Regions from separate parts of the Thioalkalivibrio sp. ALE21 genome, predicted to be linked through region 2. Evidence: riboswitches for the same ligand, from Rfam matches in the RefSeq annotation. Region 2 holds a riboswitch; the other holds the start of a gene.
The links. Region 2 has a riboswitch for cobalamin ahead of D893_RS01090 (TonB-dependent receptor). Riboswitches for the same ligand answer to the same signal wherever they lie in the genome.
Positions count from the first base shown of each region.

Region 1: it holds a riboswitch for cobalamin, as region 2 does, so the genes downstream of both, D893_RS12035 (TonB-dependent receptor) here and D893_RS01090 (TonB-dependent receptor) in region 2, are expected to answer to the same signal.

Region 1 is NZ_QKMA01000019.1:19,054-23,449, forward strand. Features, by position in the region: gene D893_RS12025 (MFS transporter) at 1-123, opposite strand, end outside; gene D893_RS12030 (rhodanese-like domain-containing protein) at 222-593, shown strand; gene D893_RS12035 (TonB-dependent receptor) at 689-2,827, opposite strand; cobalamin riboswitch at 2,964-3,218, opposite strand; gene D893_RS12040 (hypothetical protein) at 3,735-4,205, shown strand; gene D893_RS12045 (heme-binding protein) at 4,362-4,396, shown strand, end outside.
Region 2 is NZ_QKMA01000001.1:230,308-234,703, forward strand. Features, by position in the region: gene D893_RS01080 (cyclopropane-fatty-acyl-phospholipid synthase family protein) at 1-200, shown strand, start outside; gene D893_RS01085 (hypothetical protein) at 311-2,209, shown strand; cobalamin riboswitch at 2,264-2,515, shown strand; gene D893_RS01090 (TonB-dependent receptor) at 2,668-4,396, shown strand, end outside.

The DNA of each region.
Region 1 (4,396 bases), on a different contig from region 2:
GAACTCGCGCAGGGCGATGAAGATGACGACCAGGCGGAAGAAGTTGTCGTTGAGGGCATTGATGAAGACCGTCGCCATGTGGGCGACGAAGCCCGGCCTGCGGACGTCGGAGGTGTCGGCCATGGGTGCATCCCGGAGGTTTCGCGCACGCGTATCGTTGCAGATTGCAGGCACCGCCGATCTCCCCGCAAGCTCGAACCACCCATATCCGAGGAATCGTCATGAGCCGTTTCGAAGAACGCATCACCCGCCTGGAACAGACCCTGCCGCACGTGGAGCCGGCGGAGCTGGCGCGCTGGCGGGAGGCCGGTGAACCGCTGCTGCTGGTGGACGTGCGCCAGCCGGAAGAGGCGCAGGGAGCGTCCATCGAGGGGGCCGTGAACATCCCTCGGCCCAAGCTGGAGGCCAGCATCGAGTCACATCTGGAGGATCCGGCGCAGCCCGTGGTGGTGTTCTGTGGCGGGCGCGGGCGTTCCCATCTGGTGGCCGAGAGCCTGCGCGCGATGGACATCGACGCGCGTGTGCTGCGCGGCGGATCGGCAGCCTGGCAGGAATATTGCGGCGGGTCGGGTTCCAATCCGAACCCGGGGTAGTCCTCCGTATGAGCAATGTGGTGACAGAAACGACATGAAAACCGGGGCGAGGACTGCCCATAAAGGCAGCCCTCCCGGTCCCCGGACCGGACGTCCTAGAAGTCGTACCGGACCCCGGCGTGGAGGAAGCGGCCGGGATCCGCTGCCAGCGAACTTTCATTGTCGGCATCGAACAGGTTGTCGATCCCGCCGCGCAGGGTCACGTCTTCCCAGGCCGCCGGCGCGTACTCCACGTTCAGACTGGTCAGGGTGAACGAGCGATCCCATTCGTCCCCGGCCACGCGTACCTCATCCACGTAGCGGCTGCGCAGCTGCAGGCGCAGTTCTTTCCTGGGCGTCCACAGCGCGCTCGCCACCATGGTGAGTTCCGGCGTGTCGGTCAGGGTCTCGCCGCTGTCCCGATCGATCGCATCCATCCAGGTGCCCCCCAGGCGCAGCTCCACCTGCGAGTTGAAGTCCGCGCCCAGGCGGGTCTCCACGCCGCGGGCGCGGGCGTTGCTCACGTTGCGGAACGTGCGGTAGTCGCCATCGCCCTGGGTCTGCGCGATCCGGTCATCGAACTCGGTATAGAACAGGCCCACGTCGTAATGCCCCGTGGTGGTGTCGCTCAGGCGCAGGTCGCCGGCGATGCCGAGCTCGGCATTGCGGCTGGTCTCGGGTTCGAGTTCATGGCGCGTCTTGCCGACAGCCGGATCGACGACATGGGCGCCCAGCACCCGCTGTCCGCGCGGGTTCAGGGTGTCCACGTGGAACGAACGCAGTTCCGGCAGCTTGAACCCCTCGGCATACTGCACGCGCAGCCGGGCCTCGGGGGCCAGGCGATAGACCGCACCGGCCTGCAGCGAGGTGTTGTCGACCTCGGTGGAGGTCTCGTCGTGGCGGGCGCCGTAGACCAGATCCAGACGGTCGCTGACCGCCCATTCGTGCTGCAGGAACACCCCGCCGACCCACTGGTCGTCTTCCGGCTCGTGCGCCGGTTCGCGGTCGCGGTAGGTCTGGTGCTGGTGTTCGAAGCCGGTCAGTACCGTGTGGCGGGCGTCGGGCCGCCAGGTGGCGGCGAAGTCGTGGACGCGGTCGGTGAAGGTGACCTCGCGCGGACCGAATTCGCTGTCCCCGGTGGTATCAAAGCCGAAGTCCGCGGCCTCGAGGAAGGTGTTGGAGCGGTCCATCTCGAACTTGCTTTCGTAGACCTGGTAATTCAGCTCCAGGGTGTCGGTCACGAACCATTCGGCGGCCACGGCCAGATCGCGCCGGTCGCTGTCCTCGCTGCGCTGTGCCGGGAACTGCAGGGCGCGCACCGGATCGCCATTGTTGTTCGTGTAGCCGGTGGCCACCGGCGGCCGCTCGTGCAGGAAGCGCCGCTCGCGCTCTTCGCGCAGCAGGCCGGCCTCCAGCTCCACGTTGAAGTCGTCGGTGAACCAGTGGCTGACGCCGGCGCGCAGGTTGTAGACCCGCGCGCTCTCGCGGCGGTCCTCGTCGAAGGCATAGCGGTCCTGGATCGCGTGGTCATCCTCCAGCGCGCCGGACTCCGACGGCCGGACCCGGTCGCCCTGCTCGGCGATGCGCACGTCGGCCGTGGCGTCTTCGGAATAGGCCTCGCGGTCCAGCACATCCGCCAGCAGCCGGAACCGGGTGTCGCGGGTGCCGCCGCCCAGAAACAGCGAACCGTTGATGCGCTCCCCGCCATCGGCGCTGGCGGGCATGCCGCTCTGCAGCTCCACGCTGCCTTCGAAGCCCGCATCCGGCTGGCGGGTGATCACGTTGATCACGCCGGCCACCGCATCCGAGCCGTACACCACGCTGCCGGGGCCCTTCACGATCTCGATGCGCTCCACGTGGCTGACCGGGATGCGGTTGAGCTCGAAGCCCCGGCCGGACGTGCCGCTGATGCGGCGGCCGTCCAGCATGTAGACGATGTCGGCGCGGCCGCCGCCGCGGATCGAGAAGCGGTTGCCGTCGGCACCGGTAAACAGGCTGGATCCGGCCTGCAGGGCCTCGTCCAGCATGGTCGCCCCGCTGCGACGGATGTCCTTGCCGGTGATCACTTCGGTGGAGGCGGGCGTGTTCTCCACCAGACGCTCGGTGCGGGTGGCCGCCGTTACGGTGACCTGTGGCAGTACCCGTGCGGAATCGTCGGGGTCTTCTTCGCCGGTTGCCGGCGGTGCCGCCAGCAACAAGGGCACGGCCGCGGCACCGCCCAGCAGGGCCGCGGGAAATCTCTTCTTCGGGAACATTGCGAACTCTCTTTGCGCACCGCCCGTGCGCCGTGGTCGTGGGTGTCGACCGCGGGGGGCGGGCGTGCGCCATCGTCGGCGCGTCGTGAACCGATGCGCAGCGATGCCGATCCGCCCGGTGATACCGCTCCCCGCGGTTCTCCGTTGTCCTCCGGGCCGGTCTCCGGGCTCGCGGGCTGGAGCCGTTGGCTCCGGGGCAGACCACCTTCCCGCGAAGCACGCCCTGAACGGACGCGTTCTTCGCAGTGGTTCGCATGGGTCTGCCGTGACCCGCCTACCGTTGCGGGGGCAGCGCCGGACTTGTGCGCAGGTCGAGGCCGGGCACGCACCGGACTTCCCGTTTCACTCGTCGTCGGGATGGCGACGAAGCACCCGGGGGAGGCGAAATATTAGTGAGAACTAATGTGTTGTGTCAAACCAACAGTGTCCGGGTGACCCACGGTCGCGGCCGCGGCCAGTGCCTGGCATGTGGTTTGCATTGGGATCCGTTCGGATGGATTAAAAAAGGGCCGCCGGGTCGGTGCGGGGGGCACCGAGAGCCGACGGCAAAATCCAGAAGAGATGGAGGAGAGAAGGGGCCAGGGGGCCCCTGCATGGCGAACCGACGCTGAGCTGCCGTCGACTCGACAATGGGAATTATACACGGCCGCAAATTGGAATCAATCCATATTCGAAAATTTTTGGAGATGGTTTTTCCCTTCTGACAGTGACTTGCGAGCGTTCGGGTGTCACGGGTGGCATTTTCGGGTATTAGCAGCTGCCAATATTCGCAGTTCAGAGCGTTACCGGATCGGCGGCATCGGCATGTGGCCGCGTCATGGTGGGAAATACGAGTTGGCAGGGAGATTGCTTCTTCCGGGCAGGATCATCAGCAAGAGGCCGACAGACCATGACGATGCACCCGAGAATGATCGATTGCGGCGGTCACCTGGACGCCGAAGCCCGCAAGCAGCACGAGCGTGAGCAGGCGGTCTTTCAGCGCCTGCTGGAGTCCCACGACGCAATCCGGAGGGAGCTGGAGTTCATCGAGGGGGGTACCCGGACGGTGACGACGGCAACGGACCCTGAACTGGCCGCGTTACTGCGCGTTCACGTCCCGGAGCTGCATCGGCGGCTGCGCGAGAGCGCCCACCTGCGCGATCGTGATCCGCTGTATCGCACCCTTTTTGCACAGCGCGGCCGCATCGAAGTGCACGTGGAGGAGCGGCCGGATGGCGTGGTCGTGGACGAAGTCAGCGAAGATCCGGATCTGGAGCAAAAGCTGCGGCAGCACGCCACGCTTGTGAACACCTTTCTGCTGGCGGCCCGGGAGGTGGCCAGCCAGTATCCGCCGATGGCGGATGAACCGGTTTCCGAACGGATCGGTCAGGTGGCCTGAACGGAGACGGAATCGCGGGGCCATCGCCCGGGCAGGGTGGTGTCCCGCCGCAGTTGAGCCTCTCGGGTTGCCCTTGTCCTTCGGTTTCTTCGTTTGCGAAAAGCCCGAAAACCATCTACATCGACAGGTGAACTACACCAACCCCGGAGGTTGAAGATGACCCGTTCAATTGGAGCTGCACTTGCAACGGG
Region 2 (4,396 bases):
AGCGCTTCTGCCGCATGTGGGAGTTCTATCTGGCGAGCTGCGAGGGCACCTTCCGCTGGTGGAAGCAGGTGGTGTTCCATATCCAGATGGCGCGCCGGCAGGATGCCGTTCCGCTCACCCGCGACTATCTCTGCGGGCGGGAAGACCCCGGGATGCGTTCGGTGCCGCCGGCGGACGAGCTGATTTCTTCCGCGCGGTGAACCCCGGGCTCCGGCACGGGTCCAGTGTGGATTCCCGTCGTCGCTGACGGCGACGCGCAGGGCTTGCGCGCTTTACACTGACCGGGGTTTCCGGTGTTCGGGGAGTAGGGGTGTTCCGCCTTTTTCGTCAACGCAAATCCGAGGCCCCGGGCGCCCCGGAACCGCAGGAGTCGACTCAGGACCAGGTCCTGATCGAGGCTGCGGGACGCAGCCGCATCACCGAGGTGGCGACCAGTGCCCGCAAGGTCCCGTGGTCGCTGAACCTGCTGCAGCTTTTGTGGGCGGCCGGCCCCGTGACCTTCCTCGCGATGCAGGGCGGCTACTTCCTCGGGTTCGGCCATGCGGCTCCCACCCAGAATTTCGTCTTCTTCGCGGTCTATACCCTGCTGTTCGGGGTGATCGGCCTGATCGCCCGCTTCGTCGCCGATGCCACGCGGGGAAGGCGGCAGGAGCGCTCGCAGGTCCAGCTGCGCAACACGATCGATTTGCTGCCGGATCTGCTGTTCGCGACCCGCGACCTGGCCATGGGCGAGATGACGCCGGACATGCGGCGGCGGCAGTCGGCGGCGGTGCTGCTGCACGAGGTCGAGGTATCGCCGGAAGCGGTGGCGGTCGCGGTGCGCGAGATGACTGGCGACCCGACGCTGGCCTCCACCGCCGAGCAGATCGAGATCTACCGGCGCCTGGGGCTGCATGCGCGGGTAGCGGACCTGGTGGAGGCCACCGCCGATGCCCGCATGGCCGCGCTGGAGCGCCTGCATGCGGAGGATTCGGAGCTGGCGGAATTGCTGCGCGACCGGCTGCAGGGGGTTGCGCCCACCCGCGAGGAGGGAGTGCGTCGCATCGACCAGTTCCTCGAGCGCCTGTTCTCGGCGGCGGATGCCGACGATCTGTCCCGCTGCAGCCTGGACGACGTGCAGGCGATCTTTGTGCTGGCCTTCGAGTTGATGAACGGGCGTCAGATCAAGCGCCTGACCTTCGAATGGTCCGGGTCGTGGCAGTTGGGGCGGGCCCTGGATCGACTGGAATACCAGGGCAATCGCTTCCGCGTGGCTCAGGCCGGGGTCATCAGTCGTCTGCGTTCGCTGGCCATGTTGCTGGCACACAGCGAGACCAGCGGCATCACCCAGCAGCATCTGCGCGAACCGCTGCCGGTGCTGGGCCAGCAGGTGCTGGCAGGCCTGCATGCCATGCTGGCGGCCGAACCGGACGTCCGCACCGCGGACGGCCGTATCCTGGGGGTCGCGATGGCGCAGGTGGACGAGCTGCGCGAGGCGCGCAACCGGTTGATGCAGGCGCAGAGCCGCTATGGCGACGCGGCGGAGCGCTGGGGAGCCCTGCGCCGTCGCGAACGCGACCGCAAGGGGGGGCGGCGCTGGGAAATGCGTTCGGCGCGGCGCATCCGCGTGTCCGAGGAGCTGATCGAGCTGGATGACAACCAGAAGATCAAGCTGGCCGACGGGCTGTGCGAATACCTCGAGGAGCTGCAGATCCGGCGCGAGGGTGATTTCATCTATTTCGGCAAGAAACCGCTCGACAACGAGACCGCCAAGCGCATCGGGATCCAGCTGGCGCTGTTGCTGGACCCGCTGGTGGATCTGACCAACCCGAGTATCCAGCGTGCGATCTATTCCAGTCCGGCGGCCTATCTTGGCGGCCTGTATGTGGGCATGAGTGCCGACGCCAAGGCCGGGCTGGGATCGGCCATGGTGCGCATGGTGCGCCAGGACCTCGGCCGGACGGCCGAGTGGCTGGCCCTGCGCCTGACCCGGGTCTATCACCTCCCGCTGACCGAGGGCCTGCGCGAATTCCTCCAGCGTCAGTACGGGGCCAACCCGGAGCGACTGGCGATGCTGGCGCAGAACACCGGAGATGAATCCCACCATCCCGTGGCCCTGCGGGCCGAGCGCTCGCCCGAGTTCGACGCCATGCTCCAGGACAAGGAATGGGGCCGCCTTCTGCGTCGTGGCGCCCGCTATCGCCAGGCCGAGGAGGCGCGGCAGAACTGAACGCCGCGCGGTCGGCCGGAGAGCACGGGTGGAAAATCAGGGGGGGCTCATGTACCCTGCGCCCCGTTCCTCGGTGCCCTGGCGGTTTCGCCGCCGGGTTAAACGGGAAGTCCGGTGAGCGCTCACGCGCGAGTCCGGCGCTGCCCCCGCAACGGTGATCGAGCGCGGATCCATTCCGGAGTCCTTCGGCAGTGGATCCTCGAGGCGGCGGCCGAATGCCACTGTGTCATGGACACGGGAAGGCGCCGCCCGCCGGGAATGTCCCGCTCGTCAGCCCGGAGACCGGCCGGGGAATGGTCGTGCGGCACGCGGAGGGCGTGCGAGACGGATGACCGTTCCCGCCACGGGTCCCCGTACCCGTTTCCCGCCGGGAATGCGTTCCTCGTCTTCATCCCTCGCGCCGGCGCGATCCCCGTGAACCAGCGGCGTGCGGGCGGCTCGCCGGGAGATCCGAAGACATGAAACGCAGCATCCTTTCCGCAGCCATCGTTGCAGCCGTGTCCCCGGCCGTGGCCGACGAGGCGCCGGGCACCGACTCCGACTCCGCGACCCTGCAACCCGTTCAGGTCACTGCGACCCGTCTCAGCCAGACCGTGGACGAGGCCCTGGCCTCGGTGACGGTCATCGACCGCGAAGAGATCGAACGCCTGCAGCCGCGCCAGTTCACCGATCTGGTAGAGGGGCGCGCCGGGGTCTCCGTCTCCAGCGCCGGCCCGTTCGGCAAGCAGTCGAGCGTGCGCCTGCGCGGCACCGAATCCGATCATCACCTGATGCTGATCGACGGCGTGCGCATGGGCTCGGCCACCACCGGTGGTGCCAGCTGGCGGTTCCTGCCGCCCGAGGAGATCGATCGCGTGGAGATCGTGCGCGGGCCGCGCACCTCCATCTATGGCTCCGATGCCATCGGCGGGGTGACCCAGGTCTTCAGCCGTGCGGGCCGCGAAGGGCCGCCGCGGGTCAATGCCTTCCTCGGCGCCGGCAGCTTCAGTACCTGGGAGGCCGGGCTCGGCGTGGCCGGCGGCACCGGGCGCACCGATTACAGCCTGTCCGTCAGTATGTTCGATACCGAGGGCATCGACGTGCAGGACGACGTGGGTGACGACGATCCGGATGGCTATGACAACACTTCGCTGGCCGGCAAGGTTGCCCACCGCCTCGACAACGGGATCGAACTTTTCGGCAATGTCCTCTATTCCGAAGGCCGCTCGGAATACGATGCAGACGAGCCCGGCACGGGGGTTCCATACGATCAAGCTTATACGGACTTTGTGCACGCCGCTCTCCGGGCCGGCATTCGTGTTCCGCTAACCGACCGCTGGGATACAGAATTCACGCTTGCCCAGTCACGGGATGAAGGTGACCGGGTGACGGAAGGCGGCGTGTCCGGGGGAAGTGTCGATCAATTCGACACTCGGCGGGATCAGCTGACCTGGCGCAACGATGTCCGCCTGGGGGAGCGAACCGACCTGATCGCCGGGGTGGATGCCTACGAGGACCGTGTCGACAGTACCGCCGATTACGACGAAGACTCACGTTATAACGTGGGTGTCTATTCGGTCGTGCGCACCGAACTCGGCAACCACGATCTGGAAGGCTCGCTGCGCTACGACGACAACGAGCAGTTCGGTGACAAAACCACCGGGCAGGTCGCCTGGGGTATGCAGGCTACAGATGCGCTGCGTCTCCGTGCTTCCTACGGTACCGCCTTCAAGGCGCCCACATTCAACGATCTTTACTGGCCTTCGTCCGGCCCGATGAGTTTTCGCGGGAATCCCGACCTCGAGCCGGAGGAATCGGAAACGTTTGAACTCGGGGCGAGGTACTCGGCGAGTCTCGCGTATGTCGACGTCGCGGTGTTCGAGACGCGAGTGGATGACCTCATTACCGGGTTCCCGGTGCGCGAAAATGTCGACGAGGCGCGGATTCGCGGGTTGGAAGTCGAGGGTGGCCATGACCTCGGGCCGTGGAATTCGCGGGTGTCGTTGACCCTGCTGGACGCCGAGGACCGGGATTCCGGAGATGAACTCGCGCGTCGGGCCCCGGTTTCCGCCCGCTTCGATCTGGACCGCCAGATCGGCGATTTCTCCGTGGGTGGTACGGTCCTCGCCCGGAGCCGAAGCTATGAATACGATTTTACGGGTGAACCAAGCCGGCTCTCGGGCTACGGCACCATGAACCTGCGCGCGG